DNA from 2 places in the Vibrio jasicida 090810c genome. Region 1 is predicted to be linked to the other one. Evidence: predicted binding sites of a transcription regulator. Region 1 holds the regulator's gene; the other holds the start of a gene.

Evidence for each region. The regulator MetJ, encoded in region 1, represses methionine synthesis genes. The targets are predictions, from matches to a motif close to TTAGACNTNTANANGTCTAA.
Region 2: a site for MetJ is predicted at 2,437-2,456, ahead of metN (methionine ABC transporter ATP-binding protein MetN). Genes of this name have one in related genera too.

The regions. Positions count from the first base shown of each region.
Region 1 is NZ_CP025792.1:2,571,003-2,583,319, reverse strand. Features, by position in the region: gene C1S73_RS12355 (bifunctional aspartate kinase/homoserine dehydrogenase II) at 1-168, opposite strand, end outside; gene C1S73_RS12350 (O-succinylhomoserine (thiol)-lyase) at 187-1,347, opposite strand; gene metJ (met regulon transcriptional regulator MetJ) at 1,577-1,897, shown strand; gene C1S73_RS12340 (malic enzyme-like NAD(P)-binding protein) at 2,005-3,282, opposite strand; gene bfr (bacterioferritin) at 3,490-3,966, opposite strand; gene C1S73_RS12330 ((2Fe-2S)-binding protein) at 4,041-4,229, opposite strand; gene tuf (elongation factor Tu) at 4,567-5,751, opposite strand; gene fusA (elongation factor G) at 5,903-8,002, opposite strand; gene rpsG (30S ribosomal protein S7) at 8,139-8,609, opposite strand; gene rpsL (30S ribosomal protein S12) at 8,710-9,084, opposite strand; gene tusB (sulfurtransferase complex subunit TusB) at 9,263-9,538, opposite strand; gene tusC (sulfurtransferase complex subunit TusC) at 9,546-9,902, opposite strand; gene tusD (sulfurtransferase complex subunit TusD) at 9,899-10,294, opposite strand; gene C1S73_RS12290 (helix-turn-helix transcriptional regulator) at 10,297-11,013, opposite strand; gene fkpA (FKBP-type peptidyl-prolyl cis-trans isomerase) at 11,158-11,940, opposite strand; gene C1S73_RS12280 (WD40 repeat domain-containing protein) at 12,069-12,317, shown strand, end outside.
Region 2 is NZ_CP025792.1:1,497,099-1,509,415, reverse strand. Features, by position in the region: gene C1S73_RS07115 (MetQ/NlpA family lipoprotein) at 1-575, opposite strand, end outside; gene C1S73_RS07110 (methionine ABC transporter permease) at 608-1,285, opposite strand; gene metN (methionine ABC transporter ATP-binding protein MetN) at 1,275-2,309, opposite strand; gene gmhB (D-glycero-beta-D-manno-heptose 1,7-bisphosphate 7-phosphatase) at 2,653-3,204, shown strand; gene treR (trehalose operon repressor TreR) at 3,279-4,223, shown strand; gene treB (PTS trehalose transporter subunit IIBC) at 4,402-5,826, shown strand; gene treC (alpha,alpha-phosphotrehalase) at 5,920-7,605, shown strand; gene C1S73_RS07080 (hypothetical protein) at 7,700-8,599, opposite strand; gene C1S73_RS07075 (winged helix-turn-helix domain-containing protein) at 8,731-10,257, opposite strand; gene C1S73_RS07070 (YitT family protein) at 10,348-10,950, opposite strand; gene glyA (serine hydroxymethyltransferase) at 11,299-12,317, shown strand, end outside.

The DNA.
Region 1 (12,317 bases):
ACCTTCAAGAAACTCGATCAAGCGATTGGTGGTTTTCCCTGCCGCAGACACCACGACTAAATCATTTTCGGCTGAATACTCTTTTAGTATTTCAACCACACGTAAATAGCATTCGGGGTTGGCTAAACTGCTGCCGCCAAATTTATGCAGCTGACGTTGTACACTCATGACTTTTCTCTCTCCCGATTACTGTGCTGCTTTTAAAAATGCTTGCTCAAGATCGGCGATCAAATCCTGTGCATCTTCAAGACCAACGGATAAGCGCAGTAACTGTTGAGAAACACCAGCTTCAGCTAATGCCGCTTCCCCCATCGCGCGATGTGTCATCGATGCTGGATGACAAATCAAGCTTTCAACCCCACCCAAGGACTCTGCTAACGAAAACAATTCCAGCTCTTTTACAAACACTTTGAGCTGTTCAAATGATCCTGCGAATTCGAAGCTCAACATAGAGCCAAAACCGGATTGCTGCTTCTTGGCGATGTCATGTCCAGGATGCTCTGGCAAACTTGGGTGATAAATCTGTGCAACTAACGATTGAGTCTGTAAGTAAGCAAGTACATCTTGAGAACTTTCTTCATGAACTCGCATTCGCGCACCCAGCGTACGAATTCCTCTTAATGTCATGTAACTGTCGAATGGTGTTCCCGTCGCCCCAATGCAATTGCCCCACCACGCCAGCTCTTCTGCATGCTCTTCACTCTTAGTGATCACCACACCACCAATAACGTCGGAGTGACCGTTAATGTATTTCGTCGTAGAGTGGATAACAAAATCCGCACCTAGCTCCAAAGGCTTTTGGTACACAGGTGTCAAAAAGGTATTGTCCACGGCAACCAGTGCACCGACTTGTTTTGCCTTTTCACACACAGCGGCAATATCGACCACGCGCACAAGCGGGTTTGACGGTGTTTCTAGCAAGATAAGCTTTGGTTTTTTCGCAATCGCCGCATCAAGAGCTTGCTGATCCGACTGATCGACAAACTGCACTTTAAAATCACCCTTGTTCGCACGAGTATTGAAAAGACGATAGGTACCGCCGTAGCAATCGTGCGGCGCTACAATTAGATCATCAGGACCAAGAAACGTCGATACCCAAAGGTTTAATGCTGATGTACCACAGTTAGTGACAACCGCTCCTTTGCCTGATTCAAGCTCGTACAATGCTTGCTCTAGTAAGCCTCGGTTAGGGTTACCAGAACGGGTATAATCGTATTGAGGCACTTCACCGAATGCAGGGAAGCCATAGTTAGTAGAAAGGTAAATAGGTGGTACAACAGCGTTGTATTGGCTGTCTGACTCGATACCAGTGCGTACAGCAATGGTCGCAGGCTTACGGGTGCTCATGGGTGTATCCTTTCACGGGTGGTGACATCTAAATGGGAATGCGCTATATCTAGCTTGTATTGCTCAATTGATTAACACTCTTCCCTAACTATTAACCTCACTTTACTTGTCTAAAAATGAGACGTCAACACTTCTAGACGTCCATATGTCTTTGCTTATGGCAGTAAATGCAGCTAAAATCAGCACCTATATTTATTTTTCTAACTTATTACATTAATGAAGGTGCGCAATGGCTGACTGGAATGGCGAATACATTAGCCCGTATGCTGAGCACGGTAAAAAAAGCGAACAAGTGAAAAAGATTACCGTCTCAATCCCGCTAAAAGTTTTAAAAGTGCTGACTGATGAGCGAACACGCCGCCAGATCAACAACTTACGCCATGCGACTAACAGTGAACTACTGTGTGAAGCGTTCCTACACGCTTACACAGGTCAACCACTGCCAACTGATGAAGATTTGCGTAAAGACCGTCCAGACGATATTCCTACCGAAGCAAAAGCAATCATGACAGCGATGGGAATCGAATTCGAAGCATTCGACGAAGAATAATTGCTTACAAATTCGTCGATGATAGAAGCTGTGCTGGGGACGGTTTCCAAGAACAAAAAAAGGGACGCTCTCGCGTCCCTTTTTTATTTTTAAATTTTACTTTACCACTATTGAGCCATGTAATTCTCTGGCATTTCAATACGTGCCACACCAGAGTCAACCGCAGCTTGAGCCACCGCTTTTGCCACGCGTGGTAGTAGGCGTGAATCCATTGGCTTTGGAATGATGTAGTCAGTTCCGAACTCTAGCTTATCGACGCCAGCTGCTTTTAATACCGCTTCCGGTACTGGCTCTTTCGCCAATTCACGAATCGCGTCAACCGCAGCCAGTTTCATTTCATCATTGATCTCGCTTGCACGAACATCCAATGCGCCACGGAAGATGAATGGGAAACACAATACGTTGTTTACTTGGTTCGGGTAGTCACTGCGACCTGTACCCATGATCAAGTCATCACGCACTTCGTGAGCCAATTCAGGTTTGATTTCTGGATCTGGGTTTGAACATGCGAACACAACTGGCTTGTCTGCCATGAGCTTCAATGCTTCTGCAGGTAGTAGATTTGGACCCGATACACCCAAGAAAAGATCTGCACCTTCAATCACATCTTCCAACGTGCGCTTATCTGTGTTGTTAGCAAACAGCTGTTTGTATTCATTGAGATCATCACGACGCGTGTGGATCACCCCTTTACGATCCAGCATGTAGATCTTCTCGCGCATCGCGCCACATTTGATCAACAGCTCCATACACGCGACTGCCGCCGCACCCGCGCCTAAACAAACAATCGTTGAGTCTTCGAGCTTCTTACCTTGCAGCTCGATTGCATTCAACATACCTGCTGCCGTTACGATCGCTGTACCGTGTTGATCGTCATGGAATACTGGCACGTCACAGCGCTCAATCAGACGCTTTTCAATCTCAAAACAATCTGGTGCTTTGATATCTTCTAGGTTGATACCACCGAATGTATCAGCAATGTTTGCTACTGTGTCGACAAATTCATCGATCGTGCGGTGTTTTACTTCGATATCAATTGAGTCTAAACCAGCAAAGCGTTTGAACAATAGCGCTTTACCTTCCATTACTGGTTTAGAAGCCAGCGGGCCAAGATTACCAAGACCAAGAATAGCCGTGCCGTTAGAAATAACCGCAACCATGTTGCCCTTCGCTGTGTACTTATACACGTTGTCAGCGTTCTGTGCGATTTCACGTACAGGTTCTGCAACACCAGGGCTGTATGCAAGAGCAAGGTCATTTGCAGTTTCAGCAGGCTTAGTTAGCTCTACGGCAATTTTTCCTGGGGTTGGATATGCATGGTAATCCAATGCTTGTTGGCGGCGTTCTTCTTCTGGGGTGACTTCTTGGCGATTGTCTTCAGACATGGATCGTTTCTCTTTGTTATTTTTCGGTAAGGGGGAATAAATTCTAAAGGATAGAAGTCAAACTTCATAGGCTAGATTGCGAGCGATATCCTTAAAAGGGCCGATAATAAAAGAGATTAGACCAGATATTAGTGATGAGCACCCTGCTTACAGGTCAGGTGCTCTTTTTATCACTTGGTTTGGATAGGAAAACAGCGAAATATAATCTCACTCTTCATCGACATATTGTGCTTGTAGGTAATTTTCTATACCTGACATCTGGATCAAACCGAGTTGAGTCTCAAGCCAGTCAACGTGCTCTTCTTCGTCTTCAAGAATATCTTGAAACAGATCTCTAGAGACATAATCGCGAATATCCTCAGCGTAAGCGATGGCATCTTTCAAATCTGGAATGGCGGCCATCTCAAGTTTAAGGTCACACTCAAGCATTTCTTTGGTATCTTCACCGATCATAAGTTTGCCGAGGTCTTGTAAATTAGGTAACCCCTCAAGGAACAGAATACGCTCGATCAAGTGATCAGCATGTTTCATTTCATCGATCGACTCGTGGTATTCCTTATCTGCGAGATGCTTTAATCCCCAGTCTTTATACATACGGGCATGCAGAAAATATTGGTTGATCGCGACGAGCTCGTTACCGAGTATCTTATTGAGATGTTGAATAATGATTGGATCGCCTTTCATGGCAAAGCCCTCCTCTTTGGCTTCATTTAAATGTAGAAGCAAATGAGAAGGTGTCAAAAAGGCTCAGCTAATATTTAGCTAGCTTGTTTCAGCATTAGGTATTCAGTTTCAGCTAAAATTTCTTTCGCTTGCTTGATGCACTTGCCGCATTGACTTCCCAATGCCGTACATCTTTTAATTCCTTTTATATCTGTTACGCCTTCATCTATCGCCAACTTCCTAATTTTCTTGTCAGAGACGCCATGGCAAAGACAAACGTACATATTCACTACCTTTAAATTTCACTATGGAATGAAATATAAACAAGAATCGTTCTTGTTACCAGTTGTATTAAAGCGAATTACAGAACGTTTTGTTATAACGATTTGAACGATTTTGGCGGCTTTCAGTGACTTAGAGGGGTACTAAAAAAGAAGAGGAAGTTAGGTAAAAATAAGGTCATGTTTTTCATAAACAAAACGCATGACTAAGAATGACTGGCTTATAACCATATTGAAAAGAGGAATAGCAGATATAAAAAAGGGAAGCCTTAGCTTCCCTTTTTCTAGCGCTTTCTTCAAGAAGAAGAAGAGTGCAAGATTTTGCTCAATTCGTTAAGAATTATGCAAAGATCTTAGCAACAACACCAGCACCTACAGTACGGCCACCTTCACGGATAGCGAAACGTAGACCTTCGTCCATTGCGATAGGAGCGATTAGTTCAACAACCATTTGGATGTTGTCGCCAGGCATTACCATTTCTACGCCTTCTGGTAGAGAGATATCACCAGTTACGTCAGTTGTACGGAAGTAGAACTGTGGACGGTAGCCTTTGAAGAACGGAGTATGACGGCCGCCTTCGTCTTTAGAAAGTACGTATACTTCTGACTCGAACTTAGTGTGTGGAGTGATTGAACCAGGCTTAGCTAGTACTTGACCACGTTCAACTTCGTCACGCTTAGTACCACGTAGAAGTGCACCAACGTTCTCACCAGCACGACCTTCGTCTAGAAGCTTACGGAACATTTCAACACCAGTACATGTAGTAGTAGTAGTGTCTTTGATACCTACGATAGCAACTTCGTCACCTACGTTTAGGATACCACGTTCGATACGGCCAGTTACTACTGTACCACGACCTTGGATTGAGAATACGTCTTCGATAGGCATTAGGAATGGCATATCTACTGCACGCTCTGGCTCAGGAATGTATGAATCTAGCGCTTCTGCTAGTTCAACAATCTTAGCTTCCCACTGCTCTTCGCCGTTTAGTGCGCCTAGTGCAGAACCTTGGATAACTGGTAGGTCATCACCTGGGAAATCGTACTCAGATAGAAGTTCGCGAACTTCCATTTCTACTAGCTCTAGAAGCTCTTCATCATCAACCATGTCACATTTGTTCATGAATACGATGATGTAAGGGATACCAACCTGACGGCCTAGTAGGATGTGCTCACGAGTTTGTGGCATTGGACCATCTGTCGCAGCAACAACTAGGATACCACCGTCCATCTGTGCAGCACCAGTGATCATGTTTTTAACATAATCCGCGTGTCCTGGACAGTCTACGTGTGCGTAGTGACGAGTTGGAGTATCGTACTCAACGTGAGAAGTTGCGATTGTGATACCGCGCTCACGCTCTTCTGGAGCGTTATCGATAGATGCGAAGTCTTTAGCTACACCGCCGTAAACTTTAGCAAGAGTAGTACAGATAGCTGCAGTTAGAGTTGTTTTACCGTGGTCAACGTGGCCGATAGTACCAACGTTAACGTGCGGTTTCGTACGTTCAAATTTTTCTTTAGACACAATCGTGTTCCTTCCTAGTTATGATTCGCCGTGATCATTATTGATCTCGACGCGCCAGAAATTGTTATTTTATGCGCCAACGTCTGTTAGCGCAATATTTCGACGGCTTGATCTAGCAAAAAGTCGTAAACTTTTTTAGCTCAATCGTCTATTAGTAACCACGGTCTGCAATGATTTTATCTGCGAAGTTTTTCGGTACTTCAGCGTACTCGTTAAACTCCATAGAGTAAGACGCACGGCCTTGAGTTGCAGAACGTAGGTCCGTTGCGTAACCAAACATCTCAGATAGTGGTACTTGAGCGCGGATGATCTTAATACCAGCCACACCATCGTCCATACCTTCGATCATACCGCGACGGCGGTTAAGGTCACCAACAACATCACCCATCCAATCTTCAGGAGTAGTTACTTCAACATTCATCATTGGCTCAAGAAGAACAGGCTGTGCTTCTAATGAACCCTTCTTGAATGCCATCGAGCCAGCGATTTTAAACGCCATCTCGTTAGAGTCAACATCGTGGTAAGAACCATCAAACAGAGTGGCTTTAATATCTAATACAGGATAACCCGCTAGAACACCGCTGTTCATTTGCTCTTCGATACCTTTCGCTACCGAGTTGATGTATTCCTTAGGAACAACACCACCCACAATTTCGTCAACAAAGACAAAACCTTCGCCAGGTTCAGATGGCTCCAGTTTGATCCATACGTGACCATACTGACCACGACCACCAGATTGACGTACAAATTTACCTTCAACTTCCGCGTTGCCACGGATTGTTTCACGGTACGCAACCTGAGGTTTACCAACATTACAGTCAACGCTGAATTCACGTTTCATACGATCAACGATGATATCTAGGTGAAGCTCACCCATACCAGAGATCAGTGTCTGACCTGTTTCGTCGTCCGTCTCTACGCGGAATGATGGATCTTCTGCCGCTAGTTTACCTAGTGCAATACCCATCTTCTCTTGATCGGCAACAGAGCGAGGCTCTACCGCGATCTGAATTACCGGATCAGGGAACTCCATGCGCTCTAGAATCACTTTGTGATTCTGGTCACATAGCGTGTCACCTGTTGTCACGTCTTTCAGACCGATAGCAGCTGCGATATCACCAGCGCGAACTTCTTTAACTTCTTCACGCTTGTTCGCATGCATCTGTACGATACGACCGAAACGCTCTTTCTTGTCTTTTACTGAGTTGTAAACTGCATCACCTGAGTTCACAACACCTGAGTAAACGCGCATGAAAGTTAGCGTGCCCACGAATGGGTCAGTCGCGATCTTGAATGCTAGTGCTGAGAACGGTTCGTTGTCGTCTGCGTGACGCTCAACTTCGTTCTCTCTTTCGTCGATGCCTTTAATTGCAGGAACATCAACTGGCGATGGCAAGAATTCAATCACTGCGTCTAGTACTGCTTGAACACCTTTGTTTTTGAACGCACTACCACAAGTAGCCAGTACGATTTCGTTGTTTAGTGTACGAGTACGTAGAGCTTGTTTGATCTCAGCTTCAGACAGTTCACCCTCTTCAAGGTACTTGTCCATTAGCTCTTCAGTTGCTTCAGCTGCCGCTTCAACTAGGTTGTTGCGCCACTCTTCAGCTAGCTCTTGCATGTCTGCTGGAATTTCGTCGTATGTAAACGACATGCCTTGATCGGCTTCATTCCAGTTGATCATTTTCATCTTGATAAGGTCAATAACACCTCGGAAATCATCTTCCGCGCCAACGTTTAGCTGGATTGGAACAGGATTCGCACCAAGACGGTTTTTAATTTGGTCCACAACACGTAGGAAATCTGCGCCTGCACGGTCCATCTTGTTTACAAATACCATACGTGGAACGTGGTACTTGTCAGCTTGACGCCATACAGTTTCAGACTGAGGTTCAACACCAGATGAACCACAGAACACAACAACCGCACCATCAAGTACGCGCAGAGAACGCTCTACTTCGATAGTAAAGTCAACGTGTCCAGGGGTGTCGATGATGTTAACGCGGTGCTCTTGGAATTGTGCTTCCATACCACGCCAGAAAGTAGTAGTTGCAGCTGAAGTGATAGTGATACCACGTTCCTGCTCCTGCTCCATCCAGTCCATGGTTGCTGCGCCATCGTGAACTTCACCGATTTTATGAGACAGACCAGTGTAGAACAAAATACGTTCAGTAGTGGTTGTTTTACCAGCATCTACGTGAGCACAGATACCGATATTACGGTAGCGCTCAATAGGAGTTTTGCGAGCCACGATTGAATCCTCTTAACTTAGAGATAGGGACTATTGCTATAGCTAAAAATGCTATCCCTAGATATAGCAATAGTTCCTAGCATAGGCATAGGAACTAAAGAAGTGCTGCAAGGAACCTTGCAGCACTGAAAAGGTATTACCAACGGTAATGTGCGAACGCTTTGTTTGCGTCAGCCATGCGGTGAACGTCTTCACGTTTCTTAACCGCAGTACCTTTGTTCTCAGACGCGTCTAGCATTTCAGCAGCTAGGCGTTGAGCCATAGATTTTTCACCACGCTTACGCGCAGCTTCAACCAACCAACGCATAGCAAGTGCGTTACGGCGAACCGGACGAACTTCTACAGGTACTTGGTAAGTTGAACCACCTACACGGCGAGATTTAACTTCTACCGCTGGGCGAACATTTTCAAGAGCTTCTTCAAAAATAGCTAAGTGGTCTTTACCAGACTTTTCAGCCATAGAATCTAGTGCAGTGTAAACAATTTTCTCTGCAGTAGATTTTTTACCGTCAACCATTAGGATGTTAACGAATTTTGCCAGCAGTTCAGATTTGAACTTTGGATCTGGAAGGATCTTACGCTGACCAATGACGCGACGACGTGGCATGGATTTTCTCCGTTGTCTTCTTCAGGTTTTATCCAAAACTTTTCAGTTTTTTCAAAAAATTAAAAATAATTTAGTGTTTGGCCTTACTTAACGGAATCCATTAAGACTTAGGACGCTTCACACCGTACTTAGAACGACCTTGTTTACGGTCGTTAACGCCAGCACAGTCAAGTGCACCGCGAACAGTGTGGTAACGTACACCCGGAAGGTCTTTTACACGACCGCCACGGATTAGTACAACACTGTGCTCTTGAAGGTTGTGACCTTCACCGCCGATGTACGATGTAACTTCGAAGCCGTTTGTCAGACGTACACGACAAACTTTACGAAGTGCTGAGTTAGGTTTTTTAGGTGTAGTTGTGTAAACACGAGTACATACACCACGTTTTTGTGGGCACGCTTCTAGTGCAGGCACGTTGCTTTTAACAACTTGCTTTGCACGTGGCTTACGTACCAACTGGTTAATAGTTGCCATTAACTAGCTCCTGATTTACTTGAAAGTAAGCTTTGTGAAAAATCTATCCCTAACGACTCTTGGCAGTTAGGGACGCAAAATTCTATGCAGCAGTGAGAGGTGTGTCAAGAAATATACGGATCTTTTTTGTTCAATTAGGGTAATTCGTCCGTAAAGCTCAATCGACAGGAATAAAGGGCTAATCCCAAGTCAGAGATTTCGCCTGTTTTGTCGTGAGTTCGACAAAACCTGAATAATTTATAACGGTAATAGACGGGCTTATACGATTGGTGATTCCGCGAGCTTCGATATCACTCTGTAAAGCAAACACAGCGGGGCCTTTTACCTTTGTAAATGCTTTATGTTGAGGGTTAGCGGCATAAACCGCCTCTTCAATCAGCAAGACATCATCTTGCTCACTGTACAGTGCCATTGCATCGTCTAATGCTGCTACGGATTTGATGATATGTAACATGGCTTCCTCAGAATGACAGCAGTTTGCTAGCTTGTTGCAGTTTAGCTTTGAGTTGCTCGGTATTTAGAGACTCGGCATCAATGACTAAATCGGCTTGAGCCAAGCCACGCTCGGCAAGCGAATCAGCACAAACAAACACTTGCTCAATATCGTACAAGTCGAACAGCTTTAGCATTGGTGCGTAGTCTTTGCTTAAGATGCCATTTGGCTCCTGTCCAAGCAGTAACTGGTAGACACCATCACCAACAAATAAGACGGTGATGTCTTCACAGTACGCCGACGCCGCTAGCAGCGCATCCACACCTTCACGCCCCGCATTACTACCATGAGGTGCGCTACGAAATAGGTAAGTTAACTGACTCAAAACTGCACCACTCTATCTTGCGTTAACATAGCTTCGGCTAAGCTGCCCAAACCAGCTTGTTCGAACCCTGTCGCTAGGTTGTTCTGCTCAAGACCATGTTGATTGGCTTCATCTTCGCTGATGATACCGCGACGTAAAGCCGCTGCCACACACGTTTCCAAACGAACATCGTGTTGCTGTGCGAGTGATTGCCATGCTTTAGCTAGGTCAAACTCATCATTGGCGGGCACGCTCAGAGCTGTACCATTGGTGACGCCGTCTTGATAAAAGAACACACTCACTAGAGTGTGCCCTTGTTCAATGACTGCTTTAGCAAATTGGTATGCACTGCGTGCCGATTGGCTGCCGTAAACCGGACCGTTCACCACTAGCGTGTAAGTTAATCCACTCACGCTTATTCGTCCTCAGTTTTACGCTGACGAATATAAAGGTAAACCGTATGCTTAGAAATGTTTAGACGATCAGCAACGCGGTTGATGGCGTCTTTAATGTCGAAGATACCTTTATCGTACAATTCCATGACGATCTGACGGTTTTTCGTATTGTTCGATACCGATTTGTCTGCATTGATTTCTTCAATCGTGCGCTCAACGGTTTGATCGACAAGTTCTTCAACATCGCTGGCGAAGTTTACTGAAGACGCCGCCTCTTTTGCTTCTTGTGTCGGCATAAAAGATTGCAGCACTTGGGAGAACGGCGCATCAAGGTTGACGTTAATACAAAGCAGGCCAATCACTCGGTTTTCACCATTGCGGATAGCAACGGTGATCGACTTCATGAGTACACCACCTTTTGCACGGGTGAAGTACGAACGTGAGAAGTTACGTTCAGAGCCTTCAATGTCTTTCAACATCTTTAACGCTAAGTCGGTAATCGGAGAACCGACCTGACGGCCAGTGTTTTCACCATTGGCGATTTTGATTGCAGAGGTATTGAGATCTTCAAGAGAGTGAAGAACGATCTCACAAAAGGGACCAATCAAACTGGCGATGCCGTCCACGACCGCTTCGTAAGATCTCAAGATGATTTTATCGTGCTCAGAAAATGGCATCACGTTGACAGATTCCATTTCGAGCAACATCTCCGCATTTATTGTTTCTGTAGTTGTCATAAGCCTTCGAGCGAAAAATCAACAAATTGGTGTAAGTTTATCAGAAAATTTGAAAGGCAACCTAGCAAACTCATCAACTAGTGACCTAGAACAAAAAAGGCCCGTAAAACGGGCCTTTTTTCATCGAGTTATCGCTATCTGTTATTACTTAGCAGCTTGATCGTTCTCAACTTTTAGTAGTTCAACTTCGAATACAAGCGTTGAGTTAGCTGGGATGCTTGGTGTGTCTTGATCACCGTATGCTAGCTCTGGCGGGATAACAAATTTGAACTTAGAGCCTACAGGCATTAGCTGAACACCTTCAGTCCAACCAGGGATAACGCGGTTTAGTGGGAACGTTGCTGGCTCACCACGATCGTAAGAACTGTCGAACTGAGTACCGTCGATCAGAGTACCTTTGTAGTGCACCTGAACCGTATCAGTGTCTTTTGGCTTCTCACCTTCAGCAGGCGTGATTACTTGGTAAAGTAGGCCAGAATCTGTCTTAACTACGCCTTCTTGCTTTTCGAACTCAGCACGGAAGTCATCACCTGCTTTCTTCGCTTCAGCCGCTTTTTCAGCGGCTTGCTTTTGCATCTTCTCAGCAACACGCTTATCTAGAGACTCTAGAGCAGCACGAGTTTCTTCCTCGTTTAGCGCAGCTTTGTCTTTGAATACGTCTTCGATACCTTTAAGAACTAGGTCTTTGTTTAGGTCGATACCGATTTCGCTTGGCTTATCGATACTCGTGCTCAGGTAGTTAGCAAATGAAACACCGATCGCGTACGCCGCTTTGTCATCGTCGGTTTTAAAGTGAACTGCTTTACCAGTTTCTGCTTGAACTTGTTCTGCTTGAGGTGCTGCTTCTGGTTTTGTTTCTTCTTTTTGACAACCTACCGCTAGCATTACTGTTGCAGCAAGTAGCGACACTTTTAAAACTGATTTCATTAAATTCTCCCAATAATGGCTTAGCCACTGGTTGTTGTGCACAAATCTTCGATGAGACTAGTGAAGACAATCGTTATACCAATATACTAGCTATATGTCTTAAGACACAAACCGGATTATTAGATGTGATGCAAAGAATTTCTCATTTATTCCTATATTTAATTGTCATCACCACGTTAAATGGATGCTTTTTTACCGATCATGACGTTCAACGTTGGTCACTCGAACCACAAGGTTCCACCAGCTTTGCGCTCAGTCGAGATGGCCGATTTGCACTGCTGTACTCCAAAGAGCACCAGTTGGTTCTTTGGGATTTGGAGCAAAACAAACAACTCGCAAAGCTGGGTGAACTCGATCAAGCTGCGAATGTGGTCTCC
Region 2 (12,317 bases), 1.1 Mb from region 1:
TCAAGAGAACGTGGAAGTTGTGCTGCATCTAGCTCCACGATAGTGATGTTTTTCGGGTTACCAACGATGTCACGTACTGTTGCTTGTAGACCAACGCCATCACGCAGTTCGATCAGACCTTGTTGCTCAAGAAGTAGAAGAGAACGACCAAGGTTTGTTGGATCGTTTGGTACCGCGATACGAGCGCCATCTTCGATCTCATCAACCGATTTAACTTGCTTAGAGTAACCCGCAATTGGGTATACGAAAGAGTTACCAGCCGTTACTAGCTTGTAGCCACGGTCAGTTACTTGCTGGTCTAGGTATGGCTTGTGTTGGAACGCGTTTGCGTCGATTGAGCCATCATCTAGCGCAGCGTTTGGTGTAACGTAATCAGTGAACGTCACCAACTCAACATCCAAGTTGTATTTCTCTTTCGCAACTTTTGCTGCTACTTCAGCAACTTGAGCCTCTGCACCCGCCATTACGCCAACTTTTACTTTGTTTGCGTCGACTTCTTTATCACCACAACCTGCTAGAACAAGTGCAGAAGCGGCAGTGGCTACAGTCAAAAGACTCTTAAGGCTAAATTTCATCTTTATCTCCTTATAATTGGTATTTTCAATTCTTATCTGTGGTCTACACGGCGTACGATTGCATCACCGATAGACTGAATAATTTGTACTAGCACAATTAGCATCACGACAGTCACGGCCATGATAACGACATCATAACGGTGGAAGCCATAACGGATGGCTACGTCACCAAGACCGCCGCCGCCTACCGTCCCCGCCATTGCTGAATAGCTTACTAGTGTTACTAGGGTAATGGTCACTGAGTTAACAATAGTCGGCATTGCTTCAGGAAGCAGAACTTTTGTGATGATTTGAGTTGGGGTTGCGCCCATAGACTGAGCTGCTTCCACTAGGCCTGTCGGTACTTCCAGTAAAGCACCCTCGATCAGACGTGCCACAAATGGGATTGCACCAATCGTGAGTGGAACAATCGCTGCCGTTGTACCAATAAACGTACCGACAAGCAGCTTGGTTACTGGAATAATCGCAACCATCAATACTAGGAAAGGCACTGAACGGCCAATGTTGACTATCGCGCCAAGAACGCCATTTAGCTTGGTGTTTTCAAGCAAGCCACCTTTTTTAGTGGTGTGCAGAATTACACCAAGAGGGATGCCAACCGCGAAACCAACGATGCCAGCAACTGCCACCATGTAAAAGGTTTCCCACGTTGCGCCCAAAAGTAGGTTGCTGTTTAAGCTCAGCCATTCAGAAATCGTATTAAAGGACATAGCCAAGTACCTCTACTTTCACGTTGTGCTCACGCAGGAATTCAATTGCTGCGTTATCATCTTCTTCGCTACCAAACAGTTCTGCGACCATCATGCCGAACTTCACGCCGCCAGCGTAGTCCAGATCGGAACTTAGGATGCTTACGTCGATGTTGTACTTACGAGCGATTTGCGTCATCAGAGGGGCATCCACGGTTGCACCAGTAAATTCCAGGCGAACCAACGGGTAGCTGTTTTCTACGCGCGTAGTTTGTAAGCGAGCTTGGTAATCTTCTGGAATAGAAAGATCCAAAGTAGAGCGAATGAACTCGTGTGCCAGTGCTGTCTTCGGATGAGCGAAGATTTCACCCACGGTGCCTTTTTCCACAAGTTCACCATCACCAATGATCGCCACTTCGTGACAGATGCTCTTAACCACTTCCATTTCGTGAGTGATAAGCAGAATCGTGATATCCAGTTTGCGGTTGATTTCTTTTAGAAGTTCTAGGATTGACTGCGTCGTTGCAGGGTCGAGTGCGCTGGTCGCTTCGTCACACAACAAAACACTTGGATCAGAAGACAGAGCACGTGCAATCGCCACACGCTGCTTTTGACCGCCACTTAGGTTTGCTGGGTAGCTTTCGTGCTTGTCAGAAAGGCCAACCAGTTTAAGCAACTCAGTCACTTTTGTTGTGATTTGCGATTTGTCTTTGCCTGCTAGCTCAAGAGGGAGTGCGACATTATCAAAAACGGTGCGAGACGATAGCAGGTTAAAGTGTTGGAAGATCATCCCGATGTTGCGGCGGGTTTCTCCCAGTTGTTTCTTGTTGAGTTTGGTCAGGTCTACGCCATCAACAATGATGGAGCCTGATGTTGGGGCTTCCAGCATATTCACGCAACGGATCAGAGTACTTTTACCCGCGCCCGATGAGCCGATAACACCAAAGATGGTGCCCTTCGCGATATTTAAGTTAATGTCCTTAAGGGCAAGAATTTCCTTACTGCCTTGGTAGAACACTTTATTGACGTTTTTAATTTCTATCATGTTTCAACCTGCACAGAGATACTGGGAACTTCGCTGTTAAAAACGGCTTTTAACAGGAGTAAATTTTGAACTCTATCTCAATTCTCAGTTGATGCTATGGGTTAAGCAGTAGTAAGTCAATAGATATTTTTACGTCTAGACGTCTAAAAGTATGGATGTTTTGTTAGGAAATAAAGCAAGAAGATGTTCGGCGGAACGGGATATAAAAGAGGGATATTCAAGATTTACCGATTCTCGGGTGACAAATCAACTGTTTTGTCACTTCCTCATACCAATTAGATAGTGTGAGTGCTTATAAGGTATGTAATAATCTGATGAAACCGAGTAAATAGAGAAATACGTTTTGGCCAAACCTGCTGTTTTTATCGATCGTGACGGCGTGATCAACGTTGACCATGGCTACGTTCATGACGAACATGATTTTGAGTACATTGACGGTGTCTTTGAAGCGACGAAAGCGCTGAAAGATAAAGGCTACCTGTTGGTGCTTGTGACCAATCAATCAGGCATTGCACGTGGTAAATTCAGCGAAGATCGTTTCATTTCTTTGACTCAATGGATGGACTGGAACTTTTCCGACAACGGTGTTGAGTTTGATGGCATCTATTACTGTCCTCACCATCCGGAACACGGTATCGGCGAATACAAACAAGATTGTGATTGTCGCAAGCCAAAACCAGGCATGTTCATCTCTGCTCGTGATTTTTTGAAAATCGACATGGCTAAGTCAGTGATGATTGGTGATAAAGCCGAAGACTTGATGGCGGCTGAAGCGGCTGGTGTTGGTACTAAGATTTTGGTTCGCACTGGTAAACCAGTTACCGAACAAGGCGAAGCGATTGCCACGGTTGTTCTCGACAGCATTGCAGACGTTCCTGCATACCTAAACAAGTAATCTTCATTACTGATTGAGATAAGGGAAGCCGCTGCTTCCCTTTTATTTAAATCCAACTTTTAGTTTGATCACTTATGAGCAAAAAACTCACTATTCTTGATATCGCGAAATTGGCAGGTGTTGGTAAATCGACAATAAGCCGTGTGTTAACCAATGATCCTAAGGTGAAACCGCAAACGCGAGAGAAGGTAGAAAGAATCATTCGTGAATCTGGTTATGTACCTTCTAAGTCTGCACAGTCTATGCGTGGGGGCAGCCAGAAAGTGATCGGGGTGATTATATCTCGTTTGGATTCCCCTTCAGAAAACCGTGCTGTTGGCACTATGCTTAATGCTTTGTATTCAGCAGGGTATGACGTGGTGATCATGGAAAGTCAGTTCGATCGTGAAAAGACCAACGAACATTTAAACGTACTTAAACGCCGTAATGTCGATGGTGTTATCGTGTTTGGTTTTACTGGGTGCGATGAGCAAGCGTTAGCGGAGTGGGGCAATCGCATTGTCGTGATCGCGATGGATACCAAGCTCGTCTCTTCTATTAATTACGATAACCAAGGCGTTATTGAGATGGCGTTGTCACACCTAGAGCAACAATCTCTTTCTCGCATTGCTTATATCGGCGTTGATCCAGAAGACCGTACGACGGGGCTTGCTCGCCTGAAGACTTACCAATCTTGGTGTGAGAAAAATCGCATCGAACCTTGTTTTCAAACCGGCAAGCTTAGCCATGAAAGTGCTTATCATCTGGTGGATCAAGTCCTTCAATCCGACACGCAAGCCATCGTTTGTGCCAGTGATACCATTGCTCTTGGGGTGATTAAGCGCCTGCAAGAAAGAGGGCGTGAAGATGTCGTGGTTACTGGTGTGGGTGGCAATGAGCTACTTTCCTTCCTTTTTCCAAATGTTTTCAGTGTGGACCCCGGTTACTCTCTCGCAGGTGAAAAGGCCGCTAACATGCTGATTAATCAATTAAATGGTGATGAGTCTGTGGTGCACTTTACCCAGCAACCAGTTCGTTAATAATCCTCCTTTCGATGGTTTGCTCTAAAATTATACTGTGATCGTTCTCAATTAATGGGACTGTTCCCATTTTGTTTTTGAATGCGGAGTGGCAATATAAAAATCATCAAATGGGAATGTTCCCATTATAAAAATAAAATGATGAATTGAATGTATCCAATACAGGGTGGACAAAGTTATGAGTAAGATTGCGCGTCAAGATGTACAGCGTCTTATTGAACTGGTCGGGGGATCGGACAATATTGCCAGTGTAAGCCACTGTTTAACTCGCTTGCGTTTCGTGTTGAATGACACTGACAAAGCCGATATTGAACAATTAGACGCATTACCTATGGTAAAAGGCTGCTTTACTAACGCAGGTCAGTTCCAAGTGGTGATTGGTACTGAAGTTGATGAGGTTTACAAAGTACTGATCGAGCTGACGGGTAAAAGTGAAGCGAGCAAAGACGAATCAAAAAACGCAGCTCGTCAAAACATGAACATTGTTGAGCGTGGTATTTCTCACCTTGCAGAAATCTTTGTGCCATTGTTACCGGCGATCATCACTGGTGGTCTGATTCTTGGCTTCCGTAACGTGATTGGCGACATCAAGATGTTTGATGGTCAAACGCTAACGGAAATCAGCCAGTTTTGGGCAACGGTACACTCTTTCTTATGGCTAATTGGTGAGGCGATTTTCTTCTTCTTACCGGTTGGCGTGTGTTGGTCAACAGTCAAAAAACTTGGCGGTACTCCGATTTTGGGGATTACATTAGGTGTGACACTGGTTTCGCCACAGTTAATGAACGCCTATCTGATTGGTAAGCAAGTGCCAGAAGTGTGGGACTTTGGCTTATTCGCCATCGAGAAAGTGGGGTATCAAGCGCAAGTGATTCCGGCCATGTTAGCGGGTGTCGCCTTGGCATTCATAGAAACCAATTTAAAGCGAATCATTCCGTCTTACCTTTACCTAGTGGTCGTGCCGTTTGTCTCTATCATTGTGTCTGTGATTCTTGCGCACTCTATCATTGGTCCATTTGGTCGTATGTTGGGTGACGGCGTTGCTTTCGCAGCAAAAGCAGCCATGACGGGTGACTTTGCGATGATTGGTTCAACCATCTTTGGCTTCCTATACGCGCCTTTGGTGATTACGGGTATTCATCACACTACCAATGCGGTTGACCTTCAACTGATGCAAGAGCTAGGCGGTACGCCAATCTGGCCATTGATTGCACTATCAAACATTGCTCAAGCTTCAGCGGTAGTCGGCATCATTATCATCAGCAAAAAACATGGCGAACGTGATATCTCAGTACCTGCGGCTATCTCTGCTTATCTTGGTGTAACAGAACCTGCAATGTACGGCATCAACTTAAAGTACAAGTTCCCAATGCTGAGCGCGATGATCGGCAGTGCGATTGCCGCTGCTATCTGTGGCAGCGCAGGTGTGATGGCGAATGGTATTGGTGTGGGCGGCTTGCCGGGCATCTTGTCTATCCAACCACAGTTCTGGGGCGTATTTGCTCTGGCGATGTTGGTGGCGATTGTGGTTCCAGTAGCACTGACGCTTGTGTTGTATAAGCGCGCACAAATGAAAGGCGAGTTAGAAACCGCTAACGCGTAATCCAAACCGAGGCAGCGATTTAACTGCCTCGTTTATCTCCTCAATTTTTTAAAGATTTTTAAGTTTCCTTTTAATGGTAAGTGAGCGTTAGAAATGGCAATGACCAAGCATGATGAGAGCTGGTGGAAAACCGCAACCATCTACCAAATTTACCCAAAAAGCTTTTGTGACAGTGGAAGTAAAGGCACGGGCGATATTAAAGGGATCATTTCTAAACTGGATTATCTAAAACACCTTGGTGTGGATGCAATTTGGCTGACGCCGGTTTATCAATCGCCAATGATCGACAACGGTTATGACATTTCCGATTACTACGCGATCAACCCAGATTTCGGCACCATGCAAGATTTCGATACCCTGTTGGCTGAGGCTCACCAACTGGGTATTCGAATCATCATGGATATCGTGGTCAACCATACTTCGACAGAACACAAGTGGTTTCAATCGGCACTGGGTGACAAAAACAGCCCTTACCGTGATTACTACATCTGGAAAGATCCTGTTGATAGCGCAGAGCCAAACAACTGGCAATCTAAGTTTGGTGGCAACGCTTGGGCGCTGGATGAAAAAACGGGTCAGTACTATTTGCACCTTTTTGCTAAAGAGCAAGCGGACTTAAACTGGGAAAACCCGGTAGTGCGTGAAGAAGTGAAAGAAGTCATCAGCTTCTGGGCAGAGAAAGGTGTCGATGGTTTCCGTCTTGACGTTATCAACCTGATTTCCAAGCAGCAAGATTTCCCAAGTGACGATATTGGTGATGGTCGCCGTTTCTACACGGATGGTCCTCGCGTGCATGAATACCTTCAAGAGATCAGCGAAGCCGTGTTCCAAAAGTACGGCAGCGTGACGGTGGGTGAAATGTCTTCCACCACGCTAGAGCATTGTCAGCAGTATTCAGCGCAAGATGGCAAAGAGCTGTCGATGGTGTTCAACTTCCACCACTTGAAAGTTGATTACCCGAATGGTGATAAGTGGACGAAAGCGCCGTTTGATTTCATCCAACTGAAACAGATCTTCAACCATTGGCAAACCGGCTTAAATGGCAAAGGGTGGGGCGCACTATTTTGGTGTAACCACGACCAACCACGTGTTGTGAGCCGATTAGGTAACGACGAACAATACCGTGTTGAATCTGCCAAAATGCTTGCGGCATCGGTACACATGATGCAAGGCACGCCTTATGTTTATCAAGGTGAAGAGATCGGCATGACCAACCCAGGCTACACCGAAATCAGCCAATATCGTGATGTTGAAAGCACGAACATGTACGACATCATGATCAATCGCGATGGCGTATCTCACGACGACATGATGGCGATTTTGGCGCAGAAGTCGCGTGATAATTCACGTACCCCAATGCAATGGAACAGTGCGAAACATGCGGGTTTTACTGAAGGCACGCCGTGGCTAGAGGTGGCTCAGAACTATTCTGAGATCAACGCGGAAGCCGCAATTGCCGATTTGAACTCGGTGTTCTACTTCTACAAGCGCTTGATTGAACTGCGTAAACAGGTTCAAGTAATCACTGATGGTCGTTACGAGGACTTGCTGCCAGAACACAAACGTATTTTTGCTTACGCTCGTCAGAACGACAACCAAACGCTACTGTGTATTAACAACTACTACGGCGAAGAAGTGGAGTGTGTGTTACCAGAGCGGTTTGATATGAGCAAAGCCAAGAATCTGCTTTCCAACTATCAGAATGCGACCAGCGCGATTGCTTCCAATCACCAAGTTCTGCGTCCTTACGAAACACGCATCTTGCTGATTGAACCTTAAAGGCAAATAAAAAATACCCCTAAGGATTTCGATCCTAAACAAAAGGCTTTGGAGTGCTCCCCAAAGCCTTTTTTCTATGAGATAAGACTGCGGCTTATGCTTTCTCGATCTTGCTCAGTGTCGCTTTCTCTTCACTGATTTGAGTCTGTTCTGCTTTCAACAGTTCAACTTGTTCAATCAACCCTAGTGCAGGGTTGAACCAGCGCTCTGCGGATGTTTCAAACTCCATTGAGTCCATCTCGTCACATCTTAGGTTATAAGTATTCGTTTCGGTTAGGTAGGCGGCTTCAATTGATTTACCAGACACTTTGAAAGTTTTGCGTGCGCCTGTTTCGGTGATTTGTTGGCTCCAGCCCGCTTTACAGTTTGCCTCATTTGGCAAAGTTTTTACCCATTGGTGATCATCAAAATCATTCAGTAGGTTTGCCACTTGTTCACCATTTAGATCTAAAATGACTGAGACCTTGTTTACGCTGATATCAATGTTCGGATCTTTCTCCTTAACTGTCGAACCTTCCAAGCGAAATACTGGGCTGCTGTTCATGATGGGTACGATAAAGCGATGATCAACGAGATAGGTGTCCGTGATTTCATGCAGTGCGCCATCCGTACCGGCAAAGTAAATCGACTTCTCTTCTTCGCCGCTCTCTTCCACTTGCTGTGATAGGTAAAACTGAGTGATACCGTTGTTGACTAAGTCATGGATAACTTGTTGCACTGGAGCTGATTGTGGGATCAGAGTTAAAGCGTCAAGAAGTTCTTGGCTGCTCATTGGATCAAAATTCATCAGCACCGAGCCCACTTGTTGCCCGTCTGCAGAAATGGCGTAGTTCAGTTTTGTTGTTACTACTGGGGAAAAAGATGAGTTTTGGATCGGGTAATCGATGCTATTTTGTGGGCCTTTATTGCCGCTTGATGAGCCGGAAGAAGAGCCGCCGCCACAGCCGTAAAGTGCGATCGTAGCTGCTGCGATAAGCGTCATTTTTTTAAGCATGAGTTTACATTCCTAGTTGGTAAAGGCTGATAAATCGAGCCGTTATTTGAATGTCGCCATGCTAAGTTTTGAGTGAGAAAAAGGGCAAAAAATAAAAGCTAATAGAGTTAAATGAAAGCTTAATTTTATATTTAGGTCTTTGTTTTATCTGGATTAATATCTGCCTCGATATTGGTGCAGTATTCTTCAATTAATGCCTTCCAACGCATCACTATTTCCTTTTCCTTAATACTGACACGCAACTTCTTCCAAGGCTGTAAGCAGGTTTCTTTGGATTCTGGTTGTGACAAGCGACTAAACAATTCTTCAGAAGGCATGACGCGCAGCAGAGCCACCAAAGACTCCATATAATTGAGGCGGAATTGGTCAAGCTTATTCTGCTTGTAGGCGATATGAGAGACAAAAGTGTAAATCAGGGCATTTTGAATCAATGAATCTCCTGCCGGTGTCGTCAAGAAAGTTTTCGCCTTATCGAGATTACCAAGTTTGTAGTGGAGGATCCCCATCCATAAATTTAACTCATCAGGTAAGGCGTCAAACCCGGATTGTACTTGATAAAGAAAACCTTCGAGTTCGGCTTTATTTTGTTCGTATAAAGCTAAATGCCGAGCAATTGTGATGGCGGCAAACTCATCCATGTTTTTGATATCAGTCGTTGAAAATGCTTTTCCAAGCAGCATTTTCTTGTGGGCGTCACTCAGATGCCAAGTGCTTTTGGACGGTTCTGGTAAGTTGAAGTATTGGGCAATGTCCGTGTGGAGCTTAAACAAATCCGACTGTAAGTGTGCGGTGCGAAGCATGTATTGGTTACGAAAGGCCAGTTTACCCGTAGCAGGGTAAATCAAGTTCATTTTTGCCTTTAAAACACCTTCGGTCGGACCATCTTTGAGTTCAATATTAAGTTGATAATCGCTGGTTTGCATGTTGCGAGCGCCAGGGAAATAAGGCGTCTCGTTGATTGGATCGAGGAAATAGCTCGGTGCATCTTGGTTAGCGATGTCCGTATATGGGTACTCAACTTGTTGTTGCAATAATATCGCTTTCACCATGGTGCGGTATTCCCTTGCCTCTGCACCTAAGGCGTCAACACGGTTAAGCAGTAGCTCCACTTTTGGAATCAGCAGTTGGTTACGAGTTTGCTGAGTGGAGACTCCTTGCTGTTGCCAGACAACAACGGAAAGTATCACGCTAGAGGCAGCTAGCAGAGCACAAAGGCAGTAGGCGATAGGCCATTTCAATGACGAAGTCGTTTTTTGTGGGTTTGCCACCTTCGCTTTACGTTTGTCGGCTCTCGCTGGTGGTATTAACTGAATGTTGGCTTGGTTGAAAAAGTAACCTTTACGCGGGTAGGTCACCAATAGTTTGGCGGCATCATGCTCTGGTAAGTGCTCTTGTAGCAAGGCCCGAAGTGTACTGATTCGATTGGTAAGTACGTTCTTTGAGATAAACTTACTTTGCCAAATGGTCTCTATGATAGTTTCTGCAGACAGCGGGTGGCCAACACTGGTGAGCAACAGTTCTAATAACTCGATGCTACGCGGCTCAAGATCTATAACGACCGCTTGTTTGTGAAGGGTTTGAGTCTCTGGGTTGTAGATCAGCTCGCCAATAACAATCTGACTGTTGGTTTGTTTGGCTCGTTGTAGGAAGTCGCGCATACCATCATGAGTGATTAGGAAATGGCGAAGTATTATATAGTCATTGGAGCGCAAAATCTTATAAATTGCGCTCCAATTATCACAGAAAGGTTATGAACCGTAGCTCACAGAATAGCGATGTGGTTTGTGGTTCATCGCAAGCACTAGGTTCAGTGCGAATGCACCAAGAATCGATAGGCCGATAACCCAAGGCGTGACGAAGAAGAAAGACGCAAATAAGATGCAAGCGTCAATCGCCATCTGCGATTTGCCAACAGAAATGCCAAACTTGTCTTGAATGAATAAGCACAGTACGTTGAAGCCACCCAAGCTTGAACGATGACGGAATAAGATCAGCATACCTAAACCCATCAGTAAGCCACCGGCTACCGCACAATAAACCTCGTTAATTGATTCAAGTGAAATCAGCAAATACAGGTTGTCCGCAAAGATAGAAACCAAAGCGCCAGAAATTGCACTATTAATCGCAAAATGACGGCCAAAGCGTTTCCAAGCCAGCAAGTAAAAAGGACAGTTGGCTAAAAAGTACAGCACACCAAACGTAAAAGGTGTAAATTGGCTAATAAGCAGAGCCAATCCAGTGGTGCCTCCCGTTAAGAGGTTCGCGGATTGGAGAAAGAAAACGCCTTGAGCTACCAAAAAGGTACCTGTAAGAATTGCCATCCAGTCTTCTTTTCTTGAGTGTTTTTCCATCTAGTATGCAGTCGTTGATGATAAATCGGGCATGCATAGTAGTAAAAAGATGATCTTTTCGGTAGCTAGAGGGTAAAATTTGCGGTAAACCTATGTAATTGTTGTTTTACAGGGTGTAAAGCACAAATTTGACAGTCAGTGGATCATGGTTGAACGATTGCAACATCGTCATGATAATCCTTACTTGTCATCATGAAAAAACTGCATGAGAAAAATTGTAAATTTCTCTTTATGACCTAGATCAAATTATGTAGAATGCGCGCCATTACGGTGACGAAAACGTTTGCGTTAGGTCATTTAGTCGGTTTTTTTGCAACTTTCAGTACCAATCTGAGTCAGGAGATACAGATGCTTAAGCGTGATATGAACATCGCAGATTACGATGCGGAACTGTTCGCAGCTATCCAGGAAGAAACACTTCGCCAGGAAGAACACATTGAACTTATCGCTTCTGAAAACTACACAAGCCCACGTGTAATGGAAGCGCAAGGTTCTCAGCTAACGAACAAATACGCTGAAGGCTACCCAGGTAAGCGTTACTACGGCGGTTGTGAGTACGTAGATAAAGCTGAAGCACTAGCTATCGATCGTGCATGCCAACTGTTTGGTTGTGAGTACGCGAATGTACAGCCTCACTCAGGTTCTCAAGCAAACAGCGCAGTTTACATGGCGCTTCTAAACCCAGGCGACACAGTTCTAGGTATGAGCCTAGCGCATGGTGGTCACCTAACTCACGGTTCACCAGTAAACTTCTCTGGTAAGCACTACAACGTGATTCCTTACGGTATCGATGAAGCAGGCCAAATCAACTACGACGAGATGGAACAGCTAGCGCTTGAGCACAAGCCTAAGATGATCATCGGTGGTTTCTCTGCTTACTCACAAATCGTTGATTGGAAGCGCATGCGTGAAATCGCAGACAAAGTTGACGCTTACCTATTCGTAGACATGGCGCACGTTGCTGGTCTAATCGCAGCAGGCGAGTACCCAACACCAGTTCCACACGCTCACGTAGTAACAACGACTACGCACAAAACGCTAGCGGGTCCTCGTGGCGGTCTTATCCTTTCTAACGAAGGTGAAGAGCTGTACAAGAAGCTGAACTCAGCAGTATTCCCTGGCGGTCAAGGTGGCCCTCTAATGCACGTTATCGCTGGTAAAGCAGTAGCGTTCAAAGAAGCGATGGAACCTGAATTCAAAGCTTACCAAGCTAACGTAGTGAAAAACGCGAAGGCAATGGTTGGTCAATTCCAAGAGCGTGGCTACAAGATCGTTTCTAACGGTACTGAGAACCACCTGTTCCTTGTTGACCTAATCGACAAAGATATTACTGGTAAAGATGCAGATGCGGCACTAGGTGCAGCAAA